DNA from 3 places in the Alteromonas fortis genome. Region 1 is predicted to be linked to each of the others. Evidence: predicted binding sites of a transcription regulator. Region 1 holds the regulator's gene; each other region holds the start of a gene.

What was found. The regulator sigma-54, encoded in region 1, starts transcription at its own class of promoters, with help from an activator protein. The targets are predictions, from matches to a motif close to GTTGGCACGNNNNTNGNNT.
Region 2: the regulator sigma-54 is predicted to act here: its motif matches at 2,320-2,338, upstream of glnK (P-II family nitrogen regulator).
Region 3: the regulator sigma-54 is predicted to act here: its motif matches at 3,005-3,023, upstream of flhA (flagellar biosynthesis protein FlhA).

What each region holds. Positions count from the first base shown of each region.
Region 1 covers NZ_LR812090.1:809,718-814,514, reverse strand. The annotation lists gene lptC (LPS export ABC transporter periplasmic protein LptC) at 1-409, shown strand, start outside; gene lptA (lipopolysaccharide transport periplasmic protein LptA) at 378-923, shown strand; gene lptB (LPS export ABC transporter ATP-binding protein) at 926-1,651, shown strand; gene PCAR9_RS03615 (RNA polymerase factor sigma-54) at 1,725-3,206, shown strand; gene hpf (ribosome hibernation promoting factor) at 3,237-3,524, shown strand; gene ptsN (PTS IIA-like nitrogen regulatory protein PtsN) at 3,538-3,981, shown strand; gene rapZ (RNase adapter RapZ) at 4,065-4,797, shown strand, end outside.
Region 2 covers NZ_LR812090.1:385,838-390,634, forward strand. The annotation lists gene PCAR9_RS01670 (DUF808 domain-containing protein) at 1-339, opposite strand, end outside; gene PCAR9_RS01675 (AraC family transcriptional regulator) at 468-1,247, shown strand; gene PCAR9_RS01680 (hypothetical protein) at 1,320-2,162, opposite strand; gene glnK (P-II family nitrogen regulator) at 2,405-2,743, shown strand; gene amtB (ammonium transporter AmtB) at 2,776-4,023, shown strand; gene ggt (gamma-glutamyltransferase) at 4,243-4,797, shown strand, end outside.
Region 3 covers NZ_LR812090.1:1,143,398-1,148,194, reverse strand. The annotation lists gene flhF (flagellar biosynthesis GTPase FlhF) at 1-820, opposite strand, end outside; gene flhA (flagellar biosynthesis protein FlhA) at 850-2,949, opposite strand; gene flhB (flagellar biosynthesis protein FlhB) at 3,116-4,240, opposite strand; gene fliR (flagellar biosynthetic protein FliR) at 4,247-4,797, opposite strand, start outside.

The DNA.
Region 1 (4,797 bases):
GTACAACCAAGACGGTGAGTTAAATCACAAAGTCTTTGCAGAGTCGATGGAGCACTACGACCAATTAGGCTTTGTTTTATTCCAGCAGCCTAAATATACCCTTTATACAGAAAGTGCTTCATCACCTTGGGTTGTAACTGCCGAGGAAGGAACGCTATATAACAATGAATTAATTCAGCTTGAAGATAGCGTTGTTATCGAAAATCAAACCAGCGATGATTTTGTTAAAAGTTTATCCACGGAATACATACAGATAAATTTAGACACGAAACAAATGACATCTGATCAACCCGTTGAGATACTGGGCACGCAGTACCGTATTATAAGCAATGGGTTTAACGCGAATTTACGCACACAAGAATACGAGCTTTTAGATCATGTACAAACGACTTACTCCCCTAGCAACTAGCCTTCTACTTGCCATCGCTAGCGGTGCGGTAACAGCCAGTGAAGAAGATTTTTCACAACCCATTAAGATAGGGTCAAACACCCAGTTTATTGATGGTAAAAACAAAACAGCTCTGTACAAGGAAGATGTACTTATTACCCAAGGTTCACTACTAATCGAAGCTGATGAAGTAGAAGTAATAGCTACAGATGGCAGCGGCCGTGAAATATTTATCGCTCGTGGCAACCCTGCAAGCTATTCTCAATCACTAGAAGACGGTACACCGGTATCAGCGAAAGCTAATGAAATTCGCTATGAAGTAATTAATCGCACTATTTCTCTGGCGGGTAATGCTGAGCTACAGCAAGATACCAGTAAAGTGCAAGGTGATAAGATTACGTTCGATATGATTACTGAACAATTGCTTGCAACGGGTGGCGCCGGTGAAGATGGTGAAGGTCGTGTAACCACAGTGTTTACCCCTGACACCATTCGTAAAACATCGTCTAAGAAAGACAACGAGGACAATGAATAGCAATGGCAACTTTGAGCGCTAAAAACCTTGCTAAATCGTATAAATCGCGACAGGTTGTTCGCGACGTAAGCCTTTCAGTGTCTACCGGTCAAATTGTTGGTCTTCTCGGCCCTAATGGAGCTGGTAAGACCACTACTTTTTACATGATTGTAGGTTTGGTCAACTTAGACAAAGGCAAGATCGAAATTGATGATAATGAGCTTACTCACCAGCCAATGCATGAGCGCGCACGCCGCGGTATAGGCTACCTCCCGCAAGAGGCATCAATATTTAGAAAGCTTACGGTACATGAAAATATCATGGCCATTTTGCAAACCCGTAAAGATTTAAATTCACAACAGCAAGAAGAAGAAGCAGATGCCCTACTTGATGAATTTAATATCAACCATATACGTAATAGTACGGGGATGAGTTTGTCAGGGGGAGAACGGCGTCGCGTAGAGATTGCACGAGCTCTGGCAGCAAAACCACAGTTTATTTTGTTAGACGAACCATTTGCCGGTGTTGATCCAATATCAGTTAATGATATAAAGAAGATAATACAGCATCTGCGAGATAGGGGTATTGGTATCCTTATCACGGACCATAACGTACGCGAAACATTGGATGTTTGCGAAAAAGCGTACATTGTGAGTCATGGCGAGCTTATTGCGCAAGGAACTGCGGAACAGGTTTTAAGTAATCAAAAAGTAAGGGACGTATACCTAGGCGAACAATTCAGGCTATAGTTAGTGTAACCGAATTGTCACTTTTCAGTTTCGCTCTGGTATATTTAATTTAGAGCATTTAAATAAGACGTAGATGAAACCATCTTTACAGCTAAAATTTAGCCAACAACTTACCATGACACCTCAGCTGCAGCAGGCCATTAAGCTGCTGCAGCTTTCTACGCTTGATCTTCAGCAAGAGATTCAAGAAGCGCTCGACTCTAATCCGCTTTTAGAAGTGGAAGAAGGTAACGACGAGCCACAAGTAGAAAAGAACAATGTCGATAGTGACGATAGCGCTGCTGAAGCGACAGCTTCTGCATCAAGCGACACGCTAGAAGCAGGAGATGCACTGGAGAAGAATGACCTTCCCGATGAGCTACCTATCGACAGCACTTGGGATGAGTATTATTCCGCTTCTTCTGCGCCTGCACCTGGTCCATCTAATGATGATGAACAAATCTTTCAAGGTGAAACCACTGAAGACATCCAAGAGCACTTGCTTTGGCAAATGCGCCTCACTCATTTTTCGGATACTGACCGCGCCATTGCTACTGCAATCATCGATTCGATTGACGAATCAGGTTATTTGACCGTTACTCTTGACGATATCTTAGAAGCGGTCAACGATGATGATCTTGAAGAGCCTATCGAAATGGACGAAATAGAATGTGTACTTAAGCGCATTCAAATGTTCGACCCCATTGGTTCAGGTTCTCGTACCCCTCAAGAATGTCTTATGGTGCAATTGCGCCAGTTTTCAGAAGACACGCCGTGGCTTTCTGAAGCGAAGCAGCTTATTGAGGAATATTCAGATTTACTGAGCAGTAAAGACTACCGCACCCTAATGCGTAAGAGCCGATTAAAAGAAGATCAGCTGCGCGAAGCAATGCGTTTACTTCAAACCTTGAATCCTCGCCCAGGTAGTGCTTTAGTTACTAAAGAGCCTGAGTACGTTATTCCTGATGTCTCAGTAACCAAGAAAAATGGCCGTTGGGTGGTTGAGCTGAACCCCGACAGTCTGCCGAAATTAAGCGTAAATCAACAGTACGCAGCAATGAGTCGCCGTGCTAAGAACAGTAGCGATTCACAATTCATCCGCTCACACATGCAAGAGGCCAAGTGGTTCATAAAGAGCCTTGAATCTCGTAACGATACCTTAATGAAGGTCGCAAATTGTATTGTGCAGCAGCAAATGGGCTTTTTTGAGCACGGCCCGGAAATGATGAAACCAATGGTGCTAAATGATGTCGCAGAAATGGTAGATATGCACGAATCGACTATTTCCCGTGTGACAACGCAAAAGTATATGCATACGCCTCGTGGTATCTTCGAATTGAAGTATTTCTTCTCAAGCCACGTAGCAACTGAGTCAGGTGGTGAATGTTCATCTACAGCGATTCGTGCATTGATCAAGAAGTTAGTGGCTGCGGAAAATCCTAGCAAGCCGCTAAGTGATAGCAAGATTGCTTCGTTGTTGGCAGAGCAAGGCATAAAAGTCGCTCGGCGAACAATAGCAAAATATCGGGAATCGTTATCGATCCCACCGTCGAACCAACGCAAAAGCCTTATTTAACTAGGCTTAAATATATAAGGAAGACGAAATATGCAAATCAACCTCACTGGTCATCATGTCGAAATCACCGACTCTTTGCGTAATTATGTCGATACGAAGTTCAGCAAACTTGAACGTCACTTTGATCACATTTCTAATGTGCATGTCATCCTGAACGTTGAAAAATTAAATCAAAAAGCCGAAGCGACTGTTCATTTAAGTGGCGCTGAAGTATTCGCATCCTCAGAAAATACCGACATGTATGCGGCGATTGACAGCATGGTTGATAAACTCGACCGGCAGGTAATCAAGCATAAGGAAAAACTGAAAAAACATTAGTAGTTAATTAAGTATGGATATACAAGCCATCGTAAGTCTGGACCGCACCGAGTGTGCGGTTCAGTGTAATAGTAAAAAGCGAATTCTTGAGATCATCGCTGATATCGCTGCCAAGCAAAATGATAACATCGACCAGGCAACGGTTTTAAATAGCTTAATGGCTCGAGAACGTATGGGTAGCACGGGTATTGGCAACGGCATAGCACTGCCTCACGGTCGCCTGGCTGGCCTTGAGAAGGTAATAGCAATTGTTGTAACAAGCACACCAGCTATCAACTTTGATGCCCTAGATGAAAAGCCCGTAGACATATTTTTTGCGCTACTCGTTCCCGAAGAGCAAACCGAAGGACACCTTCAAACACTGGCTACCGTAGCAGGTAAGCTCAGTGACAAAGAAACAATTAAAACAATACGCCGTGCAACAACCAGCGACGAGATTATTTCTGCATTAAGTTAAGCCATAAGAGCCTATACATTATAGATAGGCGCTTTATTCAACAACGCGTATGTGATGAAACCAGAATATAAGGGAGAGTTTAGGTGAAGCTGATCATAATCAGTGGTCGTTCAGGGTCTGGTAAGTCTGTCGCACTTCGCGCTTTGGAAGACTTAGGTTATTACTGTGTTGATAATATCCCAGTAAATTTGCTTCCCACCCTCACCCATACTGTTGTTGATGAATACGACCAAGTTGCAGTAAGTATCGACGTAAGGAATCTTCCCAAAAATCCAGATGACTTGGTAGAGATTCTAGATTATCTGCCTTCTTCTTGGTCGATGACTATAGTGTACATTGACGCAAGCGATGACGTACTGGTCAAGCGGTTTAGCGAAACTCGCCGTCTTCATCCTTTAGCTAAACTAAATAAGTCTCTATCAGAAGCTATCAGAGCAGAATCTGCGCTCCTTGCTCCTATTGCTGAACGCGCAGATTTATATTTAGACACAGATAAGCTTACCATTCACCAACTGGCAGAGTTAATTCGAGAGCGTATCCTGGGTAAGAAAAGCTCACGCCTTGTGCTTGTGTTTGAGTCGTTTGGCTTTAAACATGGCATTCCTAAAGACGCAGATTATGTTTTTGATGCGCGCTTCCTTCCCAACCCTCATTGGGAACCTGACCTTAGACACCTTACTGGGTTAGATGCCCCCGTGGAGGTATTTTTAGGCTCACAACCTGTAGTAACCAAATTTATCTGGCAGATACAGAACTTAATGACCACATGGCTTCCTCACCTAGAGCGCAACAATAGAAGCTATGTAACGGTAGCGA
Region 2 (4,797 bases), 420 kb from region 1:
ATGGGGGAGATATTTATGAAGCAGTTTTTCAGCGCCTTCAAAACATAAATATAATCCGCCCAGCACCAATAACACGGTAATAAGTGAAGGTATGAAGGCACTTATGGCTAACGCTGCGGGAACCAAGATGGCCTTATTGATAAGCGAGCCTTTTGCAACAGCCCATACAACAGGCAGTTCTCTATCTGCTTTAACCCCTTGAACCTGATCGGCATTTACTGCTAAATCGTCACCTAAAACGCCCGCTGTTTTTTGTGCTGCGACTTTTGACATAGTTGCGATGTCATCCATTAACGTTGCAATATCATCAAGTAGGGCAAGTAAGTTAGCTGCGGCCACAGTGATTTTCCTTGTATTCGTTGTTATAAAGTGTGCTGTTTTTATGTTTCACTAACATAGCAAATCGGCAAGCGATAAGTAGTTGCGGCATACAAAGAATACGCGCAGCATCTTACCTTTGGCAACTTATGAATAACGTGACATCAGAGAAAAAGGCAGGAATCAGTGTGAGTAACGACAGAGAAATAGGTGAAGCAACACAATTACCGTCGCTTTCAGTTCGTTCTTATGCCAGAAAAGCCCGTAGTCACGCACATCCTTTTTATCAGTTAGTATTGCCTGTAAACGGGCATATAGAAATAGCGCAAGACTATTTTACAGGCAGCGTCGGTGTAGGGGAGGGAGTGTGTATTGCGCCCCTCGAAGTACATAGTTTTAGTGCGAACGAAAATGCAAAGTTTGTGGTTGCCGACTTACGTTCAGTACCAGTACAGTTGCAAGACAAACACAAGCCTATTTTCCAGGTTAATACCGCCCTTCAAGCTTTCTTAAGTTTTGTCGAAGTGCAGTTAACCAATTACGCTTTTTACGGGCACGATGAAATGACTGCGTTATTTCAGGTATTGCTGGCAAAAAGTGAGGTGGGCGCGGGAGCAGACAAGCGAATCACCCAAGTAATAAGCCACATACATGGTGACTTAGGGGCATCGCATACGTTGCAGTTGCTTTCAGAGATGGCCTGTATGGGAACCACACAGTTCAAAACTCGGTTTAAACAAGCCACTGGGCTTAGCTTACGTGATTACCTAGTGAAGATAAGGATGGAGAAAGCCAAAGCGCTGCTTAGAAATACCGATACGCCTATGTCGAGCATAGCTCAAACCACGGGTTATGAAGACGTTGCGGCATTCAGCCGTCGGTTTAAAACGTATTTCGGGCAACCACCAAAGACTTTTAAGAGAAAGTGATACGCCTTGCTAAAGGGGAGCTCTCGTTAGCTACGGACTACTATAAAAAAGCAAAGCAATAATCAACACGCTCTAGTTTTTATTTTCATCTTGGGGTAATTTTTTCACTCTAGCGTCTATAAAACGTTTGTGATCGTCCATTTTGGTGCATTTCAGGCTACCACCCGCAATCCCACTCAATATCGCCAAGGTTTTATTGGTCGTACTGCTACAGTTTACGCGCTTTGAAGGGCGTCGATTTTCTTTTGCTTGTATTTGCTGTGTGCTTGGCCCGCTTAATATAGGGCTGTTTTTTTGTTCTTGAAATTCTCTTGCTGCTTGTTTAGCGTCTTCAGCGAGTTTGTTGTTGTTATATTCTTCAAAATAGCGTGCAGCCCCGTCTTTAACCGATAGGTTTAACGAACCCGCCCGTCGATTTATATCATTGGAAAGACTCGAGGACGGCGGCGTTTTATCCGGCTTACTTTCAACCGGTGCTAGCTGTTCCTCAGTCGCTGGGTTTATCTCTTGGTGGGCTTCTACTTTTTCTGATGGTTTGGTTTTACTATCAGTCGCTTGCGGACTCTTAAACACATCAGGCTTAAGCTCGTTATTACGTGTTTCATTAAGGCGTTCAACCTGCTTATCTTCTGTCACTTGAGGTCGTGGCATGGGAGGGTAATACAGACGAGCTTTTATCTCGGCTGTTCGCTCCAAAATGTTTACACGTGCTTTTTGATCATCAATACTCAACTGAGAAAGTAAGACAACCAAAATCACCCCAAATACGTGTACACCGCCTGAAATTAATAGCGGCCGCCACGCCGTTTTTTTAGCAAGGGCATGGTGTTCGATGCTGCGTTCAGGCGCAAAGAAAGTAGGAGTGATAGTTGTCATTGTAAACAACAGACCATTCACGCTATCGAATAGTTCCATCCTAATTTCATCGCTCTTTTTAGACACCTTACCTCAGTATTTTCTTCGGCCGCTTCATTGTTGGGCAATTTTTAGCTCGTGCACCATTAATGTGCATTATTTTTGTGCAAGGTCCGCTTGTTTGTGGCTATATATATGATTTTTATATGGAAACATTTGTGGCATGGCTCTTGGTTTATCTTCCCGTAGTTGGAAACACGACCATAAATCACAGAATAACCAAAACAAACTGGGAGCAACTCATGAAACTAGTCACAGCGATCATCAAGCCGTTCAAGCTAGATGATGTTCGTGAAGCCATTTCAGAAATCGGTATCGACGGTCTGACCGTGACCGAAGTGAAGGGCTTTGGACGTCAAAAAGGACACACTGAACTTTACCGCGGAGCGGAATATCAGGTGGATTTTCTACCTAAAGTCAAACTGGAAATTGCTGTTCAGGATGATCAAGTAGAGCGCCTGGTAGAAGCCATCGTTGGCGCTGCCAAAACAGGCAAAATTGGAGACGGCAAGGTGTTTGTTTATGACCTTGAACACGCCGTTCGTATTCGAACTGGTGAGTCGGATAGCGACGCGCTGTAAGCCACAACGATATATTTGCGGAGAAAACCATAATGGAAATCACTTTTGAACTTGGGTATGCGCTAGATACCTTTTATTTTCTAATCTGCGGTGCACTGGTTATGTGGATGGCTGCAGGTTTTGCGATGCTTGAAGCTGGTCTAGTTCGAGCGAAAAACACCACAGAAATTCTAACTAAAAACGTGGCACTATTTGCAATTGCTTGCACCATGTACATGATCTGCGGCTACGGAATTATGTATGGCGGTGGCGACTGGGGTCCATTCCTAAGCGGTATCATGGCTGATGGCGCTACAGGTGTAGCTGAAGAACCAGCAACATATGCACCTTCTGCTGACTTCTTCTTCCAAGTAGTATTTGTTGCAACAGCAATGTCTATTGTATCTGGTGCGGTTGCTGAGCGTATGAAGCTTTGGGCATTCCTAGCGTTTGCAGTTGTCATGACGGGCTTCATCTATCCAATGGAAGGTGCTTGGACATGGGGCGGCGAAGCCGTATTCGGTATGTATACACTAGGAGACCTAGGTTTCTCTGACTTTGCTGGCTCTGGTATTGTTCACATGGCTGGTGCAGCTGCTGCTCTTGCTGGTGTTCTTGTGCTTGGTGCTCGTAAGGGTAAATACACTGCTGACGGTAAAGTAAACGCGATTCCAGGTGCAAACTTACCGCTTGCAACTTTAGGTACATTTATCCTTTGGATGGGTTGGTTTGGCTTCAACGGCGGTTCAGTACTGGCTACTGCAACTGTTGAAAGTGCAAACTCAGTAGCTATTGTATTTATGAACACGAATGCTGCAGCTGCTGGTGGTGCAATTGCTGCACTTATCGTAGCACGCATTCTATTCGGTAAAGCTGACCTAACTATGGTTCTTAACGGTGCGCTGGCAGGTCTTGTAGCTATTACAGCAGAGCCTTCAACACCTACTCCACTAGAAGCAACGCTGTTCGGCGGCCTTGGTGGTATTTTAGTAGTGCTAAGCATTGTTACGCTAGACAAGCTTAAGATTGACGATCCAGTGGGCGCAATTTCAGTTCACGGTGTGGTAGGTCTTCTAGGTCTAATCCTTGTACCTTTCACAAATGACGGTTCAAGCATCTCTGGTCAGCTTATTGGCGCCGCGACTATCTTTGTATGGGTATTCGTAGTAAGCCTAGTGGTATGGCTAGTGATTAAAGCGGTAATGGGTGTACGTGTGAGCGAAGAAGAAGAGTTCGACGGCGTAGACATGAGCGAGTGTGGTCTGGAAGCATACCCAGACTTTACAAGCGGCCGCTCGTAAGAGAGTCTCGATTAGGCAAATGAAATAACAATAATAATGCCTTATTACTTCGTTTAAGCCCCGCAGTTGCGGGGCTTTTTTCTTTTAAAGTCATGTACTTTTTAGTTGCTATAAGACTAAAGAAAAGGCCCTAGGCGTAATGTGACAATAACGCTACACTATGTTTTAAAGGGTTTAGGCTAGATTTATCAACGGCGACGTTTTTGTAAAAGGATAGTTATGACTGTAAGTGTGCGACTACTACCTTTGATATTGGCTTTTTTCAGTATCAATTGTTTGGGCTATGACAGAATAACGGGGCAACCCTTTGCAAGTCGCTCAGAAGTTATTGCAAAGAACGGCATGGCGGCCACTAGCCAACCATTAGCCACGCAAGTGGCTTTGGATATTTTAAAACAAGGTGGTAGCGCGGTTGACGCAGCCATTGCGGCCAACGCCATGTTGGGGTTGGTTGAGCCAACAGGCAGCGGTATTGGCGGCGACTTATTTGCCATTGTGTGGGATGCAAAAGAAGAAAAGCTGGTAGGTTTAAATGCCTCTGGCCGCTCGCCAAGACAGCTAACCAAAAAGGTCTTTGCTGAACGCGGTCTTCATCAAATACCCAAATTTGGTCCTCTGCCCGTATCTGTCCCTGGTGCTGTAGACGGCTGGTTTGCGCTACACGAGAAGTTTGGCAAACTGCCTATGTCAGCGTTGCTCACGCCATCTATCAAATATGCCCGTGAAGGCTTTCCGGTTTCCGAGGTCATTGCCTACTACTGGCAGATGAATCAA
Region 3 (4,797 bases), 330 kb from region 1:
CTGTGGTTGTTTTACCTGTACCAGTAGGCCCAACTAATGCAACAGCACCTTGTGAGCTAAGTATATCGTTTCCGGTAACATTTATGCGATTAGCCAATAGGTTAAGAAGATATACCCACGCGTCACGTTCGTTGTAATGAGCCGGTGTATAGCTAATCAGTTGTGTTGCTAGTGCACTACTCAGCCCCATATCGGTTAATCGCGTGACCAGATATTGATGAACAGGTTTTTGACGCTTGTTCTTCGCTTCCATTAAGTCAGCAACTTGATACTGCAATACGTCGCGAAGTGAAGCTAACTCTTCTTTGATTTGAGCTAGTTCAGCTGACTGGGATACAGGTGTTTCACCCATACTTGACGCCTGGTGCTCAGGAAAAGTCTCTTGCTCGACAACATCTTGAGCTGGCGATTGTGTTCCAAGGTCGTCGATAAACGCTTCTGAAAAATCTAAGTGAGAGGCAATTTCGTTGGCGTGCTTAGCGTTCGCTGACATTGGCTGTTTTGGTTGTGCAGAACTGCTTGCAACTGGGTTTCCACCATGCTGCTTTTCCAGCAACGCTTTTAAGCTGTCAGGACCGTCATCGCCAATAATTTCACTTAAGCTAGGCACAGCCTTTTGGCCAGGTGTTTTTGCCGCGGCTTGTGGTGCTGCCTTAGGCGTGAAAAGCTTAGCTTCAGGCTCTTTGTCGTAGGCTGCTACAAGCTCGATGCCGTCAGCGACTTTGCGATTTGACATGATCACAGCATCACTGCCCAACTCAGCTTTAACTTGGCTTAGCGCCTCACGCATATCTTTGCCGAAGAAACGTCTAATTTTCATTGCAACCTCTCCAATCACCCAGTGTCAGATTATTGACCGACCGAACTGACTATTTTTATTTGTTTGTCGTCAGGCACTTCTTGGTATGAAAGAACATGCAGCCCAACAACAGAATACTTTAAGAAGCGAGACAGAACGGGTCGTAGCATGCCTGAGGTAAGGAGTACTGCAGGTTCCCCTTCTAACTCTTGCTGCTGACTGGCTTGCTGCAATGATTTTTGCAGCTTGTCTGCCAGACCTGGTTCGATACCAGCACCGTCTTCGCCACCTGCTTGAAGGGACTGGTGCAACATCTGTTCCAACTCTGGCGCCAAGGTTATGACAGGTATCTCTTTCGCCCCTTGGGTAATTTCTTGAACGATTAAACGCTTGAGTGCTATACGCACTGCAGACACCAGTACATCTGGGTCTTGGCTTCGTGTACCGTATTCACTAAGAGTCTGAACAATGGTGCGCATATCGCGAATAGGCACACCTTCAAATAGCAAGGTTTGCAGCACTTTCACAACTGTACTAAGCGGCAGAATATCGGGTACTAAACCTTCAACTAATTTAGGGTGCTGTTTGGCGAGCATATCTAAAAGCTGCTGCGCTTCTTCATGCCCAAGTAACTGATAGGCGTTATTGGAAAGTAACTGACTAAGATGAGTCGCAACAACAGTGGCGGCATCAACAACCGTGTATCCAAGAGTTTGCGCGTGCTCGCGCTTATTAGGCTTAATCCACACCGCATCTAACCCGAAAGCAGGGTCTTTAGTAGCGCGCCCCTCTAATTTTCCGAACACTTGTCCGGGGTTAATGGCAAGTTCTTCGTCGTGACTTATAACGGAATCGCCAATAGTGACGCCGAGCATAGCGATGGTGTAAGTGTTAGGCTCTAAGTCTAAGTTGTCGCGTATATGAACAGGTGGAATAAGGAAGCCGAGTTCTTGGGAAAGTTTTTTACGCACGCCTTTAATTCGTGTCAACAACTCGCCACCTTGAGATTTATCAACAAGAGGAATTAAGCGATAGCCCACTTCTAAACCAATGGTATCCACCTGCTGAACGTCGTCCCATCCCAGCTCTTTAACTTCAGGTGCAACAGTTTCGTCTTTTGCAATGTTCTCTGGTAATTGAGGTTCTGCAGCTTTCTTCTTAGCTTGAACTGTCTGCCAATACGCAAACCCTGCAATCAAAAATGAAAAACCCAAGAATGCGATATGAGGCATACCCGGGATGATACCCATGACGAAAAGCACGCCTGATGCAATATAAAGCGCTTGATTATTGCCTAGCTGGCCACGGATTTCTTTTCCCATTTCCTGGGTTTCGTTTTCACGAGTAACGATAATCGCCGTAGCTACCGAAAGTAGTAATGAAGGTATCTGCGCCACCAAACCATCACCAATGGTCAAGATGGTGTAGATCTCTATGGCATTTCCAAATGAGAGATCGTGCTGAATCATGCCTATAAATAACCCGCCAACGATATTGATGAGCATGATAAAAAGACCGGCAACCGCATCACCTTTTACAAACTTTGATGCACCGTCCATCGACCCGTAAAAGTCAGCCTCTGCGGTTATTTCTTCGCGACGCTGACGCGCTTGGTCTTGATCGATATAGCCTGCGTTCAGATCAGCGTCAATTGCCATTTGCTTACCTGGCATAGCATCCAAGGTAAAGCGAGCACTTACTTCTGAAATACGTCCCGCACCTGCGGTTACTACCTTGAAGTTAATAATAAGAAGGATAGCGAAGACAACAATACCCACAGCATAGTTACCGCCGATAACAACCGCACCGAAGGCTTCAATCACCTTCCCTGCTGCATCTCCCCCTTCGTGACCGTAAAGTAATACAACCCGCGTAGATGCAACGTTTAGTGCCAGACGCAGAACTGTCGCAATTAGTAGCACAAGTGGGAAAATACCAAAATCCACAGGCCGTTGAGTGAGTACCGCCACCAAAATGATGACGAGAGAGAGCGCAATATTAAAGCTAAACAATACGTCGAGTAAAAACGGCGGCATGGGTAGTATTACCATTCCCATGATTGCCAAAAGGACAATAGGCGCGCCTAAACCACTGGTAAAATTTTGCAGCTGATTTTTATCGAATCGCTGAAGATAACCGGATAACTGCATGGCTTGGTGTCTCTCTATCAGAAAATTGACGCTTTATGTAAATCTTCAATAGAGTTTTCAACTAACGTGCCAGCTTTATACAAAGCGGCATTTACATATACCAATAGACCCCAAAAGTATGCGATAAGTATAAAAAAGCCAAAAAAAACCGCAGTAAAATAGTCACTTAGCGACGGTATTCTGGAGGAATAGGCAAATCTCGTTTAAGTGGTTTAGGACGCTTACCCTTTCCTGCCCTATGTGCTTTAAGCTGATAGACGTGTGCTAGCACCTGCGCTACCGCCATAAATAAGGCGTTCGGAATTTCATCGTCGACTTCTGTCGAATAAAAGATGGCACGAGCAAGTACAGGAGAAGGTATTAAGGGTACGTCATTGGCGGTAGCAATTTTTCTGATATGCATGGCCAATTCATCAGCCCCTTTTGCCACCACAACAGGTGCTCTTACGCCCTGTTCATCATACTTAATCGCTACTGAAAAGTGAGTCGGGTTGGTTACTACCACGTCTGCCTGAGGTACTTCCTGCATCATGCGCTTGGTAGCTGCTTGATACTGCAAACGGCGAATACGGCCTTTAACCATAGGGTCGCCCTCTGCATTTTTGCGCTCGTCTTTAACCTCTTGCTTGGTCATTTTCATTTCTTTGTTGTGCTTATACATTTGATAAGGCACATCGATGAGCGCGATGGGGATCATGCCACATACTAGAATGAGAAATGCCCATTTAAGTATGTCCATAGCGTGAAACAGGTTGCCCGGATAGAGCTCCATATCTAAATGCAGCGCTTCATCTTCGAAGAACAACAGCGCCCCTATGGCCATACTGATGATAACCACAACTTTAGCGATAGATTTTAATAGCTCAACCAAGCCGTTCATACCGAACATTCGCTTGAAGCCCTGAATTGGACTCATTTTGGAGCCCTTAGGCTTTGCACCTTCCCAGGTAAAATTAAAACCACCAAGTGCAATAGAGCCATAGATGCCGGCTATCATGGCAACCACCATATAAAGCAACACGGCTGGACCTACCGCTGAGAAAGCTTCGCCCCAAGCGCCGAACATGTGGGTAGTATCATAAGTTTCGTCGCGAGAGAGAATAAACATTCGCTGGGTAAGCTTGAAAACAGATTCAGCAACCCATTCACCCACAAATAAAAACATAAAGGCGCTGACAATAAGCACTAAAGTTGTAGATAGTTCACGGGAACGGGCCAGCTGCCCTTTTTTTCGGGCATCTTCGAGTTTTTTCCCCGTGGGGTCTTCTGTTTTTTCGCTTGAATCTGCCATGTTTTCCTACGAACAAATATTCAATAGTTCACACATAAACTGTTCGGCTCTAAACCATTGGGTTTCGAAGTGTGCAGTAAAGTTATCAAGTGTTATCCAAATAATCAGTAATCCCATTACCTGAGCAATGGAAAAGCCAATACTAAAAATGTTTAGCTGGGGTGCAGCCTTGGTCATTACACCAAACGCTAAATTCACTATAAGTAGTGACACAATGGGCGCTAGAGATAAGGTTACTGCGGATATAAACATCCAACCGCCCCAATGGGCAATATCTCGGAACTGTTCACCTGTCCACCATGCTTCGCCTATGGGAAACGCCTCGAAGCTCATTACTATCATTTGGATCATGGACAAATGCCCATCCAACGTCCAAAACAATAAGGTCGCCAATATTAGATAAAACTGACCAACCGCAGGTACGTTTATACCGTTTACGGGGTCAACAATAGACGCGAACCCCAAACCTGTTTGCATGGCTATGATTTGGCCTGCAAGCACGAAGGTATTAAGTACCATCATGGAAATAAAGCCAATAGCAATACCAATAAGCAACT